DNA from 4 places in the Paenibacillus sp. NPDC058174 genome. Region 3 is predicted to be linked to each of the others. Evidence: predicted binding sites of a transcription regulator. Region 3 holds the regulator's gene; each other region holds the start of a gene.
What was found. The regulator Rex, encoded in region 3, represses fermentation and respiration genes when NADH is low (regulators of the CRP and FNR family bind a similar motif). The targets are predictions, from matches to a motif close to TTGTGAAATATTTCACAA.
Positions count from the first base shown of each region.

Region 1: a site for Rex is predicted at 1,673-1,690, ahead of nadA (quinolinate synthase NadA). Genes of this name have one in related genera too.
Region 2: a site for Rex is predicted at 1,702-1,719, ahead of ACFVVF_RS12010 (cytochrome ubiquinol oxidase subunit I). Genes of this name have one in related genera too.
Region 4: a site for Rex is predicted at 1,286-1,303, ahead of ACFVVF_RS16450 (helical membrane plugin domain-containing protein). Genes of this name have one in related genera too.

Region 1 covers NZ_JBHVUY010000013.1:22,579-26,218, reverse strand. The annotation lists gene ftsH (ATP-dependent zinc metalloprotease FtsH) at 1-1,386, shown strand, start outside; gene nadA (quinolinate synthase NadA) at 1,756-2,694, shown strand; gene nadB (L-aspartate oxidase) at 2,736-3,640, shown strand, end outside.
Region 2 covers NZ_JBHVUY010000002.1:66,626-70,265, reverse strand. The annotation lists gene ACFVVF_RS12015 (aminotransferase-like domain-containing protein) at 47-1,498, shown strand; gene ACFVVF_RS12010 (cytochrome ubiquinol oxidase subunit I) at 1,902-3,251, shown strand; gene ACFVVF_RS12005 (cytochrome d ubiquinol oxidase subunit II) at 3,248-3,640, shown strand, end outside.
Region 3 covers NZ_JBHVUY010000001.1:1,253,599-1,257,238, forward strand. The annotation lists gene ACFVVF_RS05575 (amidohydrolase) at 1-1,135, opposite strand, end outside; gene ACFVVF_RS05580 (redox-sensing transcriptional repressor Rex) at 1,116-1,772, opposite strand; gene dinG (ATP-dependent DNA helicase DinG) at 1,769-3,640, opposite strand, start outside.
Region 4 covers NZ_JBHVUY010000003.1:37,961-41,600, forward strand. The annotation lists gene rpsF (30S ribosomal protein S6) at 1-240, shown strand, start outside; gene ssb (single-stranded DNA-binding protein) at 278-829, shown strand; gene rpsR (30S ribosomal protein S18) at 848-1,132, shown strand; gene ACFVVF_RS16450 (helical membrane plugin domain-containing protein) at 1,388-1,825, shown strand; gene ACFVVF_RS16455 (NAD(P)/FAD-dependent oxidoreductase) at 1,849-3,027, shown strand; gene ACFVVF_RS16460 (AI-2E family transporter) at 3,230-3,640, shown strand, end outside.

The DNA of each region.
Region 1 (3,640 bases), on a different contig from region 3:
GGTACCGGTAAAACGTTGCTCGCCCGTGCAGTTGCAGGCGAAGCAGGCGTACCGTTCTTCAGCATCTCGGGTTCGGACTTCGTTGAGATGTTCGTCGGCGTAGGCGCGTCCCGCGTCCGCGACTTGTTCGAGAATGCGAAGAAAAATGCGCCTTGTATTATCTTTATCGATGAGATTGACGCAGTTGGCCGTCAGCGCGGCGCCGGACTCGGCGGCGGACATGACGAGCGCGAGCAAACGCTCAACCAATTGCTCGTTGAGATGGATGGCTTCGGCGCGAACGAAGGTATCATTATCGTTGCTGCAACGAACCGTCCTGACATTCTCGACCCTGCGTTGCTCCGTCCTGGACGCTTTGACCGTCAAATTACGGTTGACCGTCCAGATGTGAAAGGACGCGAAGCGGTGCTGAAGGTTCATGCCCGCAACAAGCCGCTTGAAAAAGATGTTAAGCTGGATATTATCGCGAAGCGTACAACGGGCTTCACAGGCGCTGATCTGGAGAACCTGTTGAACGAAGCGGCGCTGCTTGCAGCCCGCCGCAACAAGAAGGATATCGGAATGCGCGAGGTAGACGAGGCAATCGACCGTGTTATTGTCGGCACGGAGAAGAAAAGCCGCGTTATCAGCGAACGCGAGAAACGGATTGTTGCCTACCACGAAGCCGGCCATACGATTATCGGCTACTTCCTGGAGCATGCCGACCAAGTACACAAGGTTACGATCATTCCTCGCGGCAAAGCCGGCGGCTATGTCATTATGCTTCCTAAGGAAGACCGGATGCTGGTGACGAAGCAGGAATTGCTCGACCGCGTTACTGGCTTGCTGGGCGGACGCGTTGCTGAGGAATTGTTCATCGGCGAGATCGGCACTGGCGCTTACAGCGACTTCAAACAAGCTACGAGCATTGTCCGCAGCATGATTATGGAGTACGGTATGAGCGACAAGCTTGGTCCAATGCAATTCGGTCAGTCCCAAGGCCAAGTATTCCTTGGACGGGACTTGGGCCATGAACAGAACTACTCCGATGCGATCGCTTACGAGATCGACCAAGAGATGCAGCGTATGGTGAACGAGTGCTACACGATTGCGAAAAACCTCTTGACCGAGAAGAGCAAAGAGGTGCATATCATTGCACAAACCTTGCTTAACGAAGAGACGCTGGAGCTTGAGCAAATCAAGAACCTGATCGAGACGGGCTCGCTTACAGGCGAGGGCTCATCCGAAGGCGGCAGCGCCGATGGAGAAGCAACATCCGAACCGATTGTCGATACGATTGGCGGCGTTAAAGTACGGATCCAAACCCGTGAAGCTGGCGATATTACGCCTCCTGCACTGGATGAGGAAAAACCGTCCGGTGACGACGGAGAACCAACGAAGTCTTAATGAAGTAGAGAAGCCCGCAAGGCCATGTGCCAAGCGGGCTTTTCTTTATCGTTAATTGAGAGGTTAGAAATATAACAGTTCCAATCGATAATCCATAGCTTTACTTATATTAGGACAGGCAATCAGGTGATTTCGAGGCTGATAGCGCCGATGGAAATAAAAAATATAAATTGTGACGGAAGTTTGGCAATTCACGCATTGACAGCGCCTTCCGCCTGGAGTAAATTAAACCTTAACAAATGTATTATTATAAACATTCTAATCATCAGGCTTGACTCGACAATGTTTGTGCATCAATTCACAAAGTCGGTCGGCCATAACTCGGAATGGGATTCACCGCCCATCCCTCATAAGAGGAGAGGATCAACTGTGGAAGCATTGGCGCTGGAACGCAAAGCGGAACAAAACCGCGAGCTGCGGGAACGGCTATTGCAGCTGAAGAAAGAACGGAATGCAATCATTCTTGCTCACTATTACCAACGGGATGAAATACAAGAGGTAGCCGATTTCCGCGGGGATTCCTTCCTGCTGGCTCAGAAAGCGGCTCAGACAGATGCTGATGTCATCGTTTTTTGCGGCGTTCATTTTATGGGCGAGAGCGCAAAGATACTGGCTCCTAATAAAACGGTTATTATTCCGGACGAACGCGCCGGCTGCCCGATGGCTGACATGGTCAATGTGGACGGCTTGCGGAAGCTGAAAGCGCAGCATCCTAACGCGACGGTTGTAACCTATATCAACTCTTCGGCAGAAATTAAGGCGGAGACCGACATTTGCTGTACTTCGGCGAATGCGCTCAACGTTGTCAATTCAGTTGAAGGCGACGAGGTGATTTGGGTACCGGACAAAAACCTCGGACACTATGTACAGCAAAACACCGACAAAAAGATGATCATTTGGGAAGGCTATTGCAATACCCATGATATGCTGACGGTGAAAGACGTTGAGGAAATGAAAGCGAAGCACCCGAACGCGCAATTCGTCGTTCACCCGGAATGCCGCCCAGAGGTTGTTTCGCTTGGCGATTTCGTTGGCAGCACGACTGCAATCATTAAATATTGCAAAGAATCCGACTGCAAGGAATTTATCGTCGGAACGGAAGACGGAACGGGATACCAGCTGCGTCTGGACAGCCCGGATAAATCATTCCATTTTGCATCGAAATATTTGGTTTGCCCGAACATGAAGGTGAATAATTTGAAGAAGCTGGTGAAATGTCTCGAGACAATGCAGCCGCAAATTTACGTTCCGCCGCATGTAGCCGATCAAGCTCGTCTTTCCCTGGAGCGCATGTTACTCGTGAAATAGGAGGAGCATGCGCTACTCCTATGCCTGGAGGCGCCAACGTTATGATTCCTAGATACTTAGTAGATGTTCAACTGGATGAACTGCCAGTTATCGATAAAGACGTTATCGTAATCGGGGCCGGCATTGCCGGTCTTTTTACCGCATTGCGCGCCAGCGCCAGCGGCAATTCCGTACTGATGATTACGAAGAAGTCGCTGCTCGACAGCAACACCCGGTACGCGCAAGGCGGAATCGCAGCCGTTATTTCGGAGGATGATTCACCGGAGTACCATCGCCAGGATACGCTGATCGCCGGTGCAGGGCTTTGCTCTGACGAAGCCGTAAACGTGCTCGTGCATGAAGGGCCAAATGGCGTGAACCGCCTTATTAAGATGGGAACCCAGTTCGATCTGGAGAATGGGGAGTTTGCTCTTACGAAGGAAGGGGCGCACAGTCAGCGCCGTATTCTGCATGCAAATGGCGATGCGACGGGTTATGAAATCGTTCGCGCGCTTTCAGAGAAAGCAGTAGCTGATCCTCAGATTGAGGTGTGGGACGACCATTTCGTTATCGATCTTATTACGGAGGAAAGCGAATGCTGCGGCGTTCTCGTGCAGAAACCGGACGGCCAGCGTCTGTTCATTCGCGGGAAAGCGACAGTTCTTTGCTCCGGCGGCGCAGGCCAGTTGTACCGTTATACAACCAATCCGGACGTCGCTACAGGCGATGGCATTGCCATGGCTTACCGTGCAGGCGCCTATATTCAGGACGTGGAATTCATTCAATTCCATCCGACTTCGCTTTGTTATCCGGGAGCGCCTCGTTTCCTGATCTCGGAGGCGGTTCGCGGCGAAGGCGCCGTGCTTCGCAATATCAGGGGCGAACGCTTCATGGAGCGGTATCACCCGCAGCTGGAGCTTGCCCCTCGCGATGTCGTTGCGCGGGCGATCGTCTCGGAGATGGAGGA
Region 2 (3,640 bases), on a different contig from region 3:
ATTGGATGGCTGATTTTCCACCCAATTTTTCGAATAAGGAGTTCTCATGAACTGGCAACCGAACCGCGCGTTACCTCTTAGCTTATCCAAGCAAATCGTGCATTGGATGACGGAACAAATTGAAAACGGCGAGTGGCCCATCGGCACCAAACTGCCCCCGCAGCGCAAGCTTGCCCTGTCATTTGGCGTGAATCGCAGTACGCTGCAGGAAGCGTTAGACGAACTGAAGGCTAATGGACTTTTTTCCTCCAAGACTGGCTCCGCTACGTATGTCTCCAATGATTCCTGGAACGTTCTAGTGAGACAGAAACAGACCAATTGGCAGAAGTATATCGAGACGAGCATACACAAATCCAACTTTCAAACGATTCAGCTCATTAATGAATTTGAACAGGATGACTCGGTAATTCGATTAGGCACAGGCGAGCTAAGCCCTTCCTTATTGCCATCATCGGCGATTCACGCCTCGCTCAGCGGGCTCAATCTGGACGGCAAAACAATCGGCTACTCTTCCCCGCAAGGAAGCTTGTCTCTGCGGCAGGCAATTTGCAGCTATGTGCAAAAACGGGGCATCATCACCTCTCCCGAGAACATTTGCATCGTCTCCGGCGCTCTGCAGGCACTTCAGCTGATCTCGCTCGGATTGCTTGAAGCCGGCTCTATCGTGCTGCAGGACCGGTTTTCGTATTTGAATTCGATCCATACGTTTCAATCGTTCGGGATGCAGCTGTATGGCCTGTCCGAGCATCACTACACCATGGATATGATTCAGCGGATCCGGCGAAAAAGGCAAGCCATTCTCTATACGATTCCGACACTTCATAATCCAACCGGCAGCTGCATGACGACCCAGCAGAAAAAAGAGCTGTACACCCTATGCGAGTCGGCACAACTGCCGATTATCGAGGATGATGTTTATTTTGAATTACTGTTCGAGGAGGAGTCCGAGCCTGCTGGGCCTGCAATGAAAGCTTTGGACGAAACGGGCGGGGTTCTCTATATCGGCAGTGTATCCAAGACGTTAAGCCCCGGACTCCGGATTGGCTGGGTCATTGCTTCCATCCCTGTCATTCAACGATTAGCCGATATTAAAATGCAGATGGATTACGGTTCAAGCGCAATCTCGCAGCAGATCGTAGAGCATTGGCTGCGAACCGGCCTATATGAAGGGCATATCAAGGGGCTGAGAACGGAGCTTCAACGCCGAGCAGAATGGATGGACAGCTTGCTGCAGCAGCATTTTCAAGCTATCGCCTCTTGGGAAAAGCCGAAAGGCGGCTTCTACATTTGGTTAAAATTTCATGAGCCGATTGTCACCACCGCCCTATTCATGCAGCTGCTGAAGAATAAGGTGCTCATTAATCCCGGCTACATCTATGCTGCCGATGATGCGCATCATATCCGGCTGTCATTCGCTTATGGCTCAGATGCCGAGCTTGAACAAGGCCTGGATATCCTTTATCAGCAAGCGGTCCTCCAATTAAACAAGCATCGTTAGCCATGACGCTAACGATGCTTGTTTGTTTATCTGCCGCACAACATTATTGGTCTAATATTTCGTTCAGATAAACTTTATAGGTAAAACGAATATAGCTTTCTGTTCACATTTTCCAATATAAATTCAATATTTCGTGACATTTATAGCCCTATCGAGTTATTTCACTTCGGCTTGGCAAGGCGCATACTTAATTCAGACCATGATTGTGAAATACATCACATAGTAGGAAGGCGAGGAAATTGATGAAATCAGAGAAAAATCCCGTCCAGCAAGAGAAAAAGTTGATTGTGCTATGCGCCGTTGTCGCCCTGCTTATGCTGTTGTCCATTGCCCGCAAAATCTTTTAGTTAACGCCGTCTCCGTATTCCTCTTGCAATAACTAACTTTATGAAGGAGCAATTTTATGTTCAATGGATATGATCCCGTCGTCTACAGCCGAATGTTAACCTCATTAACGCTCGGTTTCCATATTATTTACGCCACGATTGGCGTCGGTGTCCCGCTGATGATCGCACTGGCGGAATTCATCGGCATTAAGCGGAATGACCCGCACTATCTGCTGCTTGCGCGCCGCTGGGCTCGCGGCTTTGTCATTACCGTTGCGGTTGGCGTGGTCACCGGTACCGCGATCGGCCTGCAGCTTAGCCTATTATGGCCCAGCTTTATGCGCGTTGCAGGTCAATCCATCTCGCTGCCGCTGTTTCTAGAGACGTTCGCTTTCTTTTTCGAAGCCATCTTTCTCGGCATTTATCTCTACACCTGGGATCGCTTCAAAAATCGGATGACCCACTTCCTGCTGCTCATTCCTGTTGTCATCGGCTCCTCCGCTTCGGCGTTTTTCATTACGATCGTCAATGCGTTTATGAATTATCCGGTTGGCTTCAAGCTGACGGACGGACTCATTTCCGAGGTCAACCCGATTGCCGCCATGCTGAGTCCGGCGATGCCGACCAAGGTCGCCCATGTTCTCTCGTCCGCTTACTTAACCTGTGCTTTTATACTCGCGGCCTTAACTGCATGGAAGCTGCTGAAAGGCAAGAATCATGTTTATTACAAAAAAGCGCTAAAGCTCACGATGGTCAGCGCTTTCGTGTTTATGATTTCCACTGCCCTGATTGGCGATCTTTCGGGCAAATATTTGGCCAAATATCAGCCAGAAAAGCTGGCGGCCGCCGAATGGCACTTCGACACAGCCGCTAAAGCGCCGCTCGTTCTCGGCGGTGTGCTGACTGACAATAATGAGATTAAATACGGGCTGGAAATCCCGTACGGGCTCAGCATTTTGGCCCATAGCAATCCTTTTGCCGTCGTAAAGGGACTGAATGATTTTCCAGAGGATGAACGGCCGCCGCTGTGGATTCATTATTTATTCGATATCAAAATGGGCTACGTCGCCTTCATGGTGGCGGTCTCGCTTCTATTCATCATCGAAATGGTTCGTAAAAGAGGTAATGTGTACCGCCGCTGGCTATTATTCGCCATCGTCGCCGCTGCACCAATCGCAATGCTTACGATCGAGCATGGCTGGATTTTCTCCGAGGTGGGCAGACAGCCTTGGATTTTGCGGGGCCTCATGCGCACGACAGAAGGAGCTACAACATCCGAGCATGTCGATTTGATGCTATGGCTGTTCACACTGCTATATGTCGGGTTAGGCATTTCATCGGTCCGGGTGCTGCTGAAAATGTTCAAAAACAACCATGCGGAGGATGAATTGGCCGCATTCGGGAAGGAGGCCGGCGAGCGCACATGAGCTATGAAGTGGTAGGCATAACGGTATTATGGACGTTTCTGTTCGGCTATCTCATCGTCGCCTCGATTGATTTCGGGGCCGGATTTTTCAGTTATTACAGTTCTATCACCGGAACGCGGCATGTCATCCATGCCATTATCAATCGTTATTTATCGCCGGTCTGGGAAGTAACGAATGTGTTTCTGGTTTTCTTCTTCGTCGGGTTTATCGGCTTCTTCCCGGATACGGCCTATTATTACGGCACCGCGCTGCTCATTCCCGGAAGCATTGCTATTGTTCTGTTAGCCGTGCGCGGAGCCTACTATGCTTTTAATCATTACGGCTCTCGCAGCAAGAAAATCTATACGCTGATGTATGGCGCCAGCGGTCTGCTCATTCCAGCAGCCCTA
Region 3 (3,640 bases):
AGAAATGCGGCTGCTCTAAATCGATAGCGATGAAATCCGCTTTCATGCCTTCAGTCAAAGCGCCAAGCTGACCTTCCTGCCAGATCGATTTCGCGCCGTACACCGTACCCATGCGCAAAGCCTCGATCGCCGGAATGACCGTCGGATCTCCGCTTACGCCTTTATGAAGCAACGCAGCGAACTTGATCTCTTTGAACAAATCCAGATTGTTGTTGCTTGCCACGCTATCCGTACCAAGCGATACCGTTACACCTGCGCGAAGAAGCTCGGGAACGCGCGCCACACCGCTTGCAAGCTTCAAGTTGCTTACAGGATTATGGGAGACTGCAACGCTGCGTTCTGCAAGCAAAGCGATCTCATCATCCGTCAAGTGGACAGCATGCGCGACAAGCGATGGCCGGGAGAAGAAGCCTAGCTTGTCCAAGTGCTCAACCGGACGCAAGCCGTAATCTCGAACATTTTGCTCCACTTCCGCAATCGTCTCCGACATATGTGTATGCAGCGGAAGATCATAGTCATGCGCAGCTTGAACAAATTTCTCGATATAATCTGGAGGGCATGTGTACGGAGCATGCGGCGAGATCATCGTCGTAATGCGGCCGTCAGCCTTGCCGTTCCAGTCGCGTGCGAACGCGATTGCTTCTGCCAGCTTTGCCTGCTGCACATCTTCTGGACACAGGCCGATAACGCCTCGCGTCAAGACGCCGCGAATACCAGATTGTTCTACCATTTGCGCAACCTGATCCATCCGGTCGTACATATCGACGAAAGCCGTCGTTCCGTTCTTCAGCATCTCGACAATGGCAAGCGCGCTTCCCGCACGAGTATCTTTGTCGACATATTTAGCTTCCATCGGCCACATCTTTTGCTCCAGCCACACCTGCAGGTTCTGGTCGTCGGAGAAGCCGCGCAGCAGCGTCATCGCTGCATGGCCATGCGTGTTAATAAGGCCCGGCATGAAGGCAAGCTTGCTGCCGTCGATCCGCTCTGCATCCGGGGACAGCTCAGCCGGATTTGGAGTTTCTGCTCCAATATAGGAAATCCGGTCATCCGTTACGACCATGTGACCGCGAAATTGCAAGGCGTTATCATTCATCGGAATAAACAATCCGTTATCAATCCAAATTTGACTCATCGATCCCGTTCCTCTCTCGTTCCAAATAATAAGCAAGGCTCAGCAGCTCTTGCGTGAAATCGGCATGATGAATCCGAACTTCATCCGGTACCCTTAGAATAGCGGGAGCAAAGTTCAAAATGCCTTCAACGCCAGCCTCTACAAACAGGTTGGCGACGTTTTGGGCTTCGAAAGCCGGCACTGTAATGATGCCGATGCGAATGCCAAGCTGCTTGACCGTCGCCTTTAGCGCATCCATCGGAAGCACTGATAAATTGTTGATTTGGCTTCCAATCTTGCTCGGATGGGCGTCAAAGACGGCGACGATCTTCATGTTGTCTTTCGAATATTTATTATAATTGCACAGGGCATGGCCTAAATTTCCCGCTCCGACAAGTGCGACATTGATCACTTGATCCAGCTTCAAAATTTGATTGATTTTGTCCATTAGATAAGAAACGTCATAACCGATGCCCTTGCGCCCGAAATCGCCGAAGTAAGCTAAATCCTTACGAATTTGCGCAGGATTCAAATCGAGCTTCAGGCCAAGATCCTGCGAGGAAATCGTTTGGATCTCCCGGTGCTGAAGCTCCTTCAGCACCTGCAAATAGATCGGCAGCCTTCGAACGACCGCTTCCGATATTTTCGTCTGCTTCATTTGCTCGCTCCTTCCATCTCAGCTTGGGATCCAGCAAGCCATTCCCGAATTCTCGGTACCATCAAATCTGTATGCATCGTTTCGATTTTCGGACCGGGCAGCGAATAGAGAAAATGCTTGCCGTAATACGTGTCGATGACTCTCGTATCATATAAAATGACGATGCCTTTGTCATTTGCCGTGCGTACAAGCCGGCCGAAGCCCTGCTTGAAACGAATGACCGCTTGCGGAATGGACAGCTTCATGAACGGATTCTGCTTTTGCTTCTGCAGCAGCTCCGATTTCGCCTCCACCAGAGGATGATTCGGCGGCTGGAACGGCAATCTGACGATTGCAAGACAAGTAAGCGCATCCCCAGGGATATCTACGCCCTCCCAGAAGCTGCTCGTGCCGAGCAGCACCGATTGCGGCTGCTGCGTGAATCTCCGCGTCAGCTTGGTCCGGTTGCCGCTGTCAATGCCTTGCCCGATCACTTGAATGCCTTTCCCGGCCAATGCCTCTTTCAACGGCTCGTAGGTCTGCTTGAGCATCCGGTACGAAGTGAACAGTACGAGCATTCTGCCATTCGTTTCACTCGCGGTCTCCGCTAGCGACTGCACAAGCATGGAGACGAATTGAGGATCGCCGGAAGCGCCTTTCATCGTCGGGAAATTGCGCGGAATCATGACCAGCGCCTGCTGCCGGTAGTTGAACGGCGACGGCAATTGCACTGTTTTGAGCCGGTTGCTCGCTTCAAAGCCTTCCAGACCCAGCTGCTCTTCCGCATACTGGAACGATTTCTGCACGGATAAAGTGGCCGAGGTCATGACAATGCTATCTTTAACGTTAAAGAAATATTGCTGGAGCTGACGGCTCACATCAATCGGCACCGCGTACAATTGAACCGATCTGTAGCGGTACTGTGCGCTTGCTTCAATCCAGAAGACATCGGTCGATTGATCGATCTTCATAAATTGCTTCAAATCATCTTTAATCCGTGTCAAATCACGCAAAGCGCCGTTCAAATCGGTGACAAGGCCTTGAATGCCGGTATCGTCGATTTTATCTTTGATGTTGGAGCCCATTTTCTCGGCCAAGCGAATGACGCGGCTAATCTCTGAAGATACGTTGCCCTCAACCGTAACCGCATCCTCCCATCCTGAAGGCATGCTTTCGCTGCGCAGACGGCAGACAGAGGATTGGCCATTCTCCGAATTTCCCTCTACAGATGTGCCGACAAAGCTGTACATCAGCTCGAACAGCTTCTCCCAATGCTCTTTAATTTCGCTGAACACCGGAATAATTGTATCGATTGTCTCCACCCAAGATTCGGAATACTCATGGCCCTCCTGCTGCAGACGATGACGCAATGTAGGCAGCAGCCCGGTCCGCGCGTCTTTGAACAAACGTGTCGTCGTATGGGACAGCGAAAAATAATTGATCTGCATACCCAAGTGCTTGCTTGCCACTTCCTCGACATGATGGGCTTCGTCAATGATCAGATGATTATAAGTCGGCAGCAAGCGGTGATCGGCCTGCACGTCTGTAAACAGCATGGAGTGGTTCGTTATGCACACATCTGCAATGTTAGCCTCATGCTTGGCGCGATGATAATAACAGCGTTTGAACCATGGACAAGCCCGATTCAGGCAGGAATCGGCGTCGCTTGCAACCGTTGACCAGAAATCAGCGCCTTTGCCGCCGAAATTAAGCTCTTCCTGATCGCCGGTTTCCGTCTCTCCAAGCCATACAACCATTTGCGATGCAGTAATGGCATCATCGACGGGAGCAACCATATCCTTTGCATTAATTTTACTTTCAAATTTGCGCAGACACAAATAATTGCCCCGCCCCTTGAAGATGGATGCACGGAATTCAAACGGCAATAC
Region 4 (3,640 bases), on a different contig from region 3:
CAAGAGCAAGTTCAAGCCCTCGTTGACAAATTCAATGGCATCATCAACAACGGCGGTGAAGTCACGAAATCTGACTTGATCGGTAAACGTCGTCTTGCGTATGAGATCAATAAGATTCGTGATGGTTACTACGTTCTGGTTCATTTCAATGCAACGACTGAAGTTGTGAACGAACTCGACCGCATCATGAAGATTACGGATGAAGTTATCCGTTCTTTGATCGTCAGAGACGTTGCCTAAGCCACGCCAGGATTGATCGATTGGGAGGTCTGTAACGATGTTGAACCGTGTAATACTGATTGGCAGATTAACGAGAGACCCCGAGTTGCGTTATACGCCCGCAGGTGTAGCCGTCACTCAATTTACAATCGCAGTAGACCGTCCGTTTACGAGCGGGCAGGGCGAACGCGAAGCGGATTTTATTCCGGTCGTAACTTGGAGACAGCTGGCCGAGACTTGTGCCAATTACTTGCGTAAAGGCCGTCTAACAGCGGTTGAGGGACGCATTCAAGTGCGGAATTACGAGAACAACGAAGGCAAGCGCGTCTACGTGACGGAAGTTATTGCCGATAACGTTCGCTTCTTGGAATCCAATCGTGAAGGCGGAGCTCCGCGCGAGGACAATGGCAATAGCTATGGCGGCGGAAATAACGGCAACACCGGATCTTTTGGCGGCGGCGGTGGCGGCAGCGCTTCTTACAGCGGTGGCGGCAACAGCAGCGGCGGAAGCCGGTCCGGTAACTCCGGAAACTCACGTAACGACAGCCGTGATCCGTTCTCGGATGATGGTCGACCGATCGATATATCAGAAGATGATTTGCCATTTTAATTGAAAGGATGGGTTCGAATGAGCTTTAAGCAAAGAGAAGGCGGAGACGGAGAGCGTCCAGAACGCAAATTCGGCGGTCGCAAAGGCGGACGCAACAAACGCCGTAAAGTTTGTTACTTCACTGTTAACAAAATCACTCACATTGACTATAAAGATACGGATTTGCTTCGCAAATTCATCAGCGAGCGCGGCAAAATCTTGCCACGCCGTGTAACTGGAACAAGCGCGAAATACCAACGCTTGCTGACTGTTGCGATTAAACGTTCGCGTACAGTAGCTTTGTTGCCATACACAACTGAGTAGTTATCTGCTCAGCAAGGCCTGTTAGAGATCATTCTCGGCAGGCCTTTTTCTTGAGAAAAATGTACGATTCCTGAAAATAGGAATTGAACATTTGGTGAAAGAGGAATACAATGAACATATTGAGGGGCAACGAGCCGTCATAGTTTGTCGGGATTGTGAATGTTTTCACAAGAATTTGGCACATTATTAAGGAATGGTTCGTGAAAGCAACACAGCTCATAATACACAGCATGCATAAGGGAGGCTGCAATTCGTATGTCCGAAACAGTAACGAAACAACTCGAGAACGGTGAAGAAGCCGTATCTGTACGTGAACTGGATGTGCTTGAACAATTGTTGAAGCCGGAGGTTCAAGCGTCGCTTACCGTATTGGTTGAGAACCTGCCGAAATTGGCTGAAATGGTGACACTGCTTACGAAAGCGTATGACGTAGCATCGACAGTTGCGAACGACAAAGTATTGGTTAACGACATGATTCATGGCGCAGGAGACTTTATTAAACCAATCGCTGACAAGGCTAAAGGTTTGGCTTCCGCTGCAGTAGAAGCTAATGATCGCGCACAGGCTGACGCTTCGGCGACTATCGGTCTGTTTGGATTGTTGAAAATGCTGAAAGATCCGCAAGTGCAATCGTCATTCCGTTTTGCACAAGCATTTCTAGCGGTATTGTCCGAGCGTAAAGGCGCTAACTAACATACTAAGGACGGAGGATTAGCATGGCTAAACAAATTTTAATTCTGGGTGGCGGCTACGGCGGCTTGCTGAGCGCTCTGACTGCCCGCAAACATTTCTCGGCTGATGAAGCTAAGATTACGCTCGTTAACCGTGTGCCTTACCACCAAATCGTAACCGAGCTTCACCGTCTGGCTGTAAGCGGCCTGGATGAGAAGAACGTTGCTTTGCCTTTGAGCAAATTGCTGAAAGACAAATCGATTGAGCTGATCATCGACAACGTTGAAAGCATCGATCCGGAGAAAAAACAAGTTCGCCTGCTGGCAAGCGGCAACCTGGGCTACGATAAGCTCGTTGTAGCGCTTGGCGGCGAAACAGCATTCTTCGGCATTCCAGGTCTGGAAGAGAACAGCATGACGCTGAAATCGGTTGAAGAAGCGAAAAAAGTATCCGCACACATTCAAGCTCGTCTGGATGCTTATGCGAAATCGAAAGACGCGAAGGACGCTACGATCGTTGTTGGCGGCGGCGGCCTGACTGGCATCGAGCTGATCGGCGAAATCGCGGACATGCTTCCAAAATGGTGTGAAGCTAAAGGCGTTGACCGCAATGAAATCAAGCTGTACAACATCGAAGCTGGCCCGTCGATTCTGGCTGGTTTCCCTGCTGAGCTGGTTGAACGCGCGAAAGCTAGCCTTGAAAACCGTGGCGTTACGCTCATCATGGGCGTTGCTGTAACGGAAGTACAAGGCACGAAAGTATTGCTGAAAGACGGCAACGCGATCGATACGAATACATTCGTATGGACTGGCGGCGTAACAGGCAACCCTGTTGTCGCGAACTGCGGTATCGAAGTTAACCGCGGCCGTGCTACGGTTAATGAATTCCTGCAATCCACTTCGCATGCTGACGTATTCCTCGCAGGCGACAATGCGGTTGTATTCGGAGCGGAAGGCCGTCCATTCCCGCCAAGCGCGCAAATCGCATGGCAAATGGGCGAAGCAATCGGCTACAATCTGTATGCAGAGCATAAAGGTTTGCCATTGAAAACGTTCGAGTTCGTGAACTCTGGCGTATTGGCAAGCTTGGGCCGCAAAGATGCGATCGGTACGGTTGGCGCTAGCCAGCTTCGTCTGAGAGGCCTTACAGCTTCCTTGATGAAGGAAGCGAGCAACGTGCGTTACCTGTCGCACGTGAACGGTCTGTTCTCCCTGATTCACTAATTCATTAATAACGGCTTACAAGAAGTCCTCTTCTTTGGAGCAATGTCTTTTTATAAAGATATTGCTCCCTGGAGAGGGCTTTTTTTGACGTGCAAATACAACTCCTGCAAATTCGCAATCGCCTTTGCCCGAATGCTATAATATCCCTTATAGTGCAAGCATAACTTCAGTTATGGATTATATAGATCAGGGAGGAAACGATATGGAACCGACGCAAACGGGCCCAAGCCGGTTCAAGCAATTATTTCTGAACAACAAGTTCGTCATCTTTCTGTTCGTGCTTCTGCTCATCGGGCTGAATATTATGGTATTTACGAAAATATCGTATATATTTACGCCGCTGACCGTGCTGCTCAAGACGATATTACTGCCCGTATTATTAGCGGGAGTTGTCTATTATTTATTGAATCCAATCGTCGATTATCTGGAACGATGGAAGGTGAAGCGGGCCTATTCAATCCTGCTGTTATTTATTATTATTATTGGCTTGATTACGATCCTGCTTGTATCCGTCATTCCGCTCATCACCGACCAGATTACTGGTTTTATTAATAACTTCCCGGACTATGCGGAGCAAATCCAGAAACAGTTCGATTCCATTATTGGGAGTTCA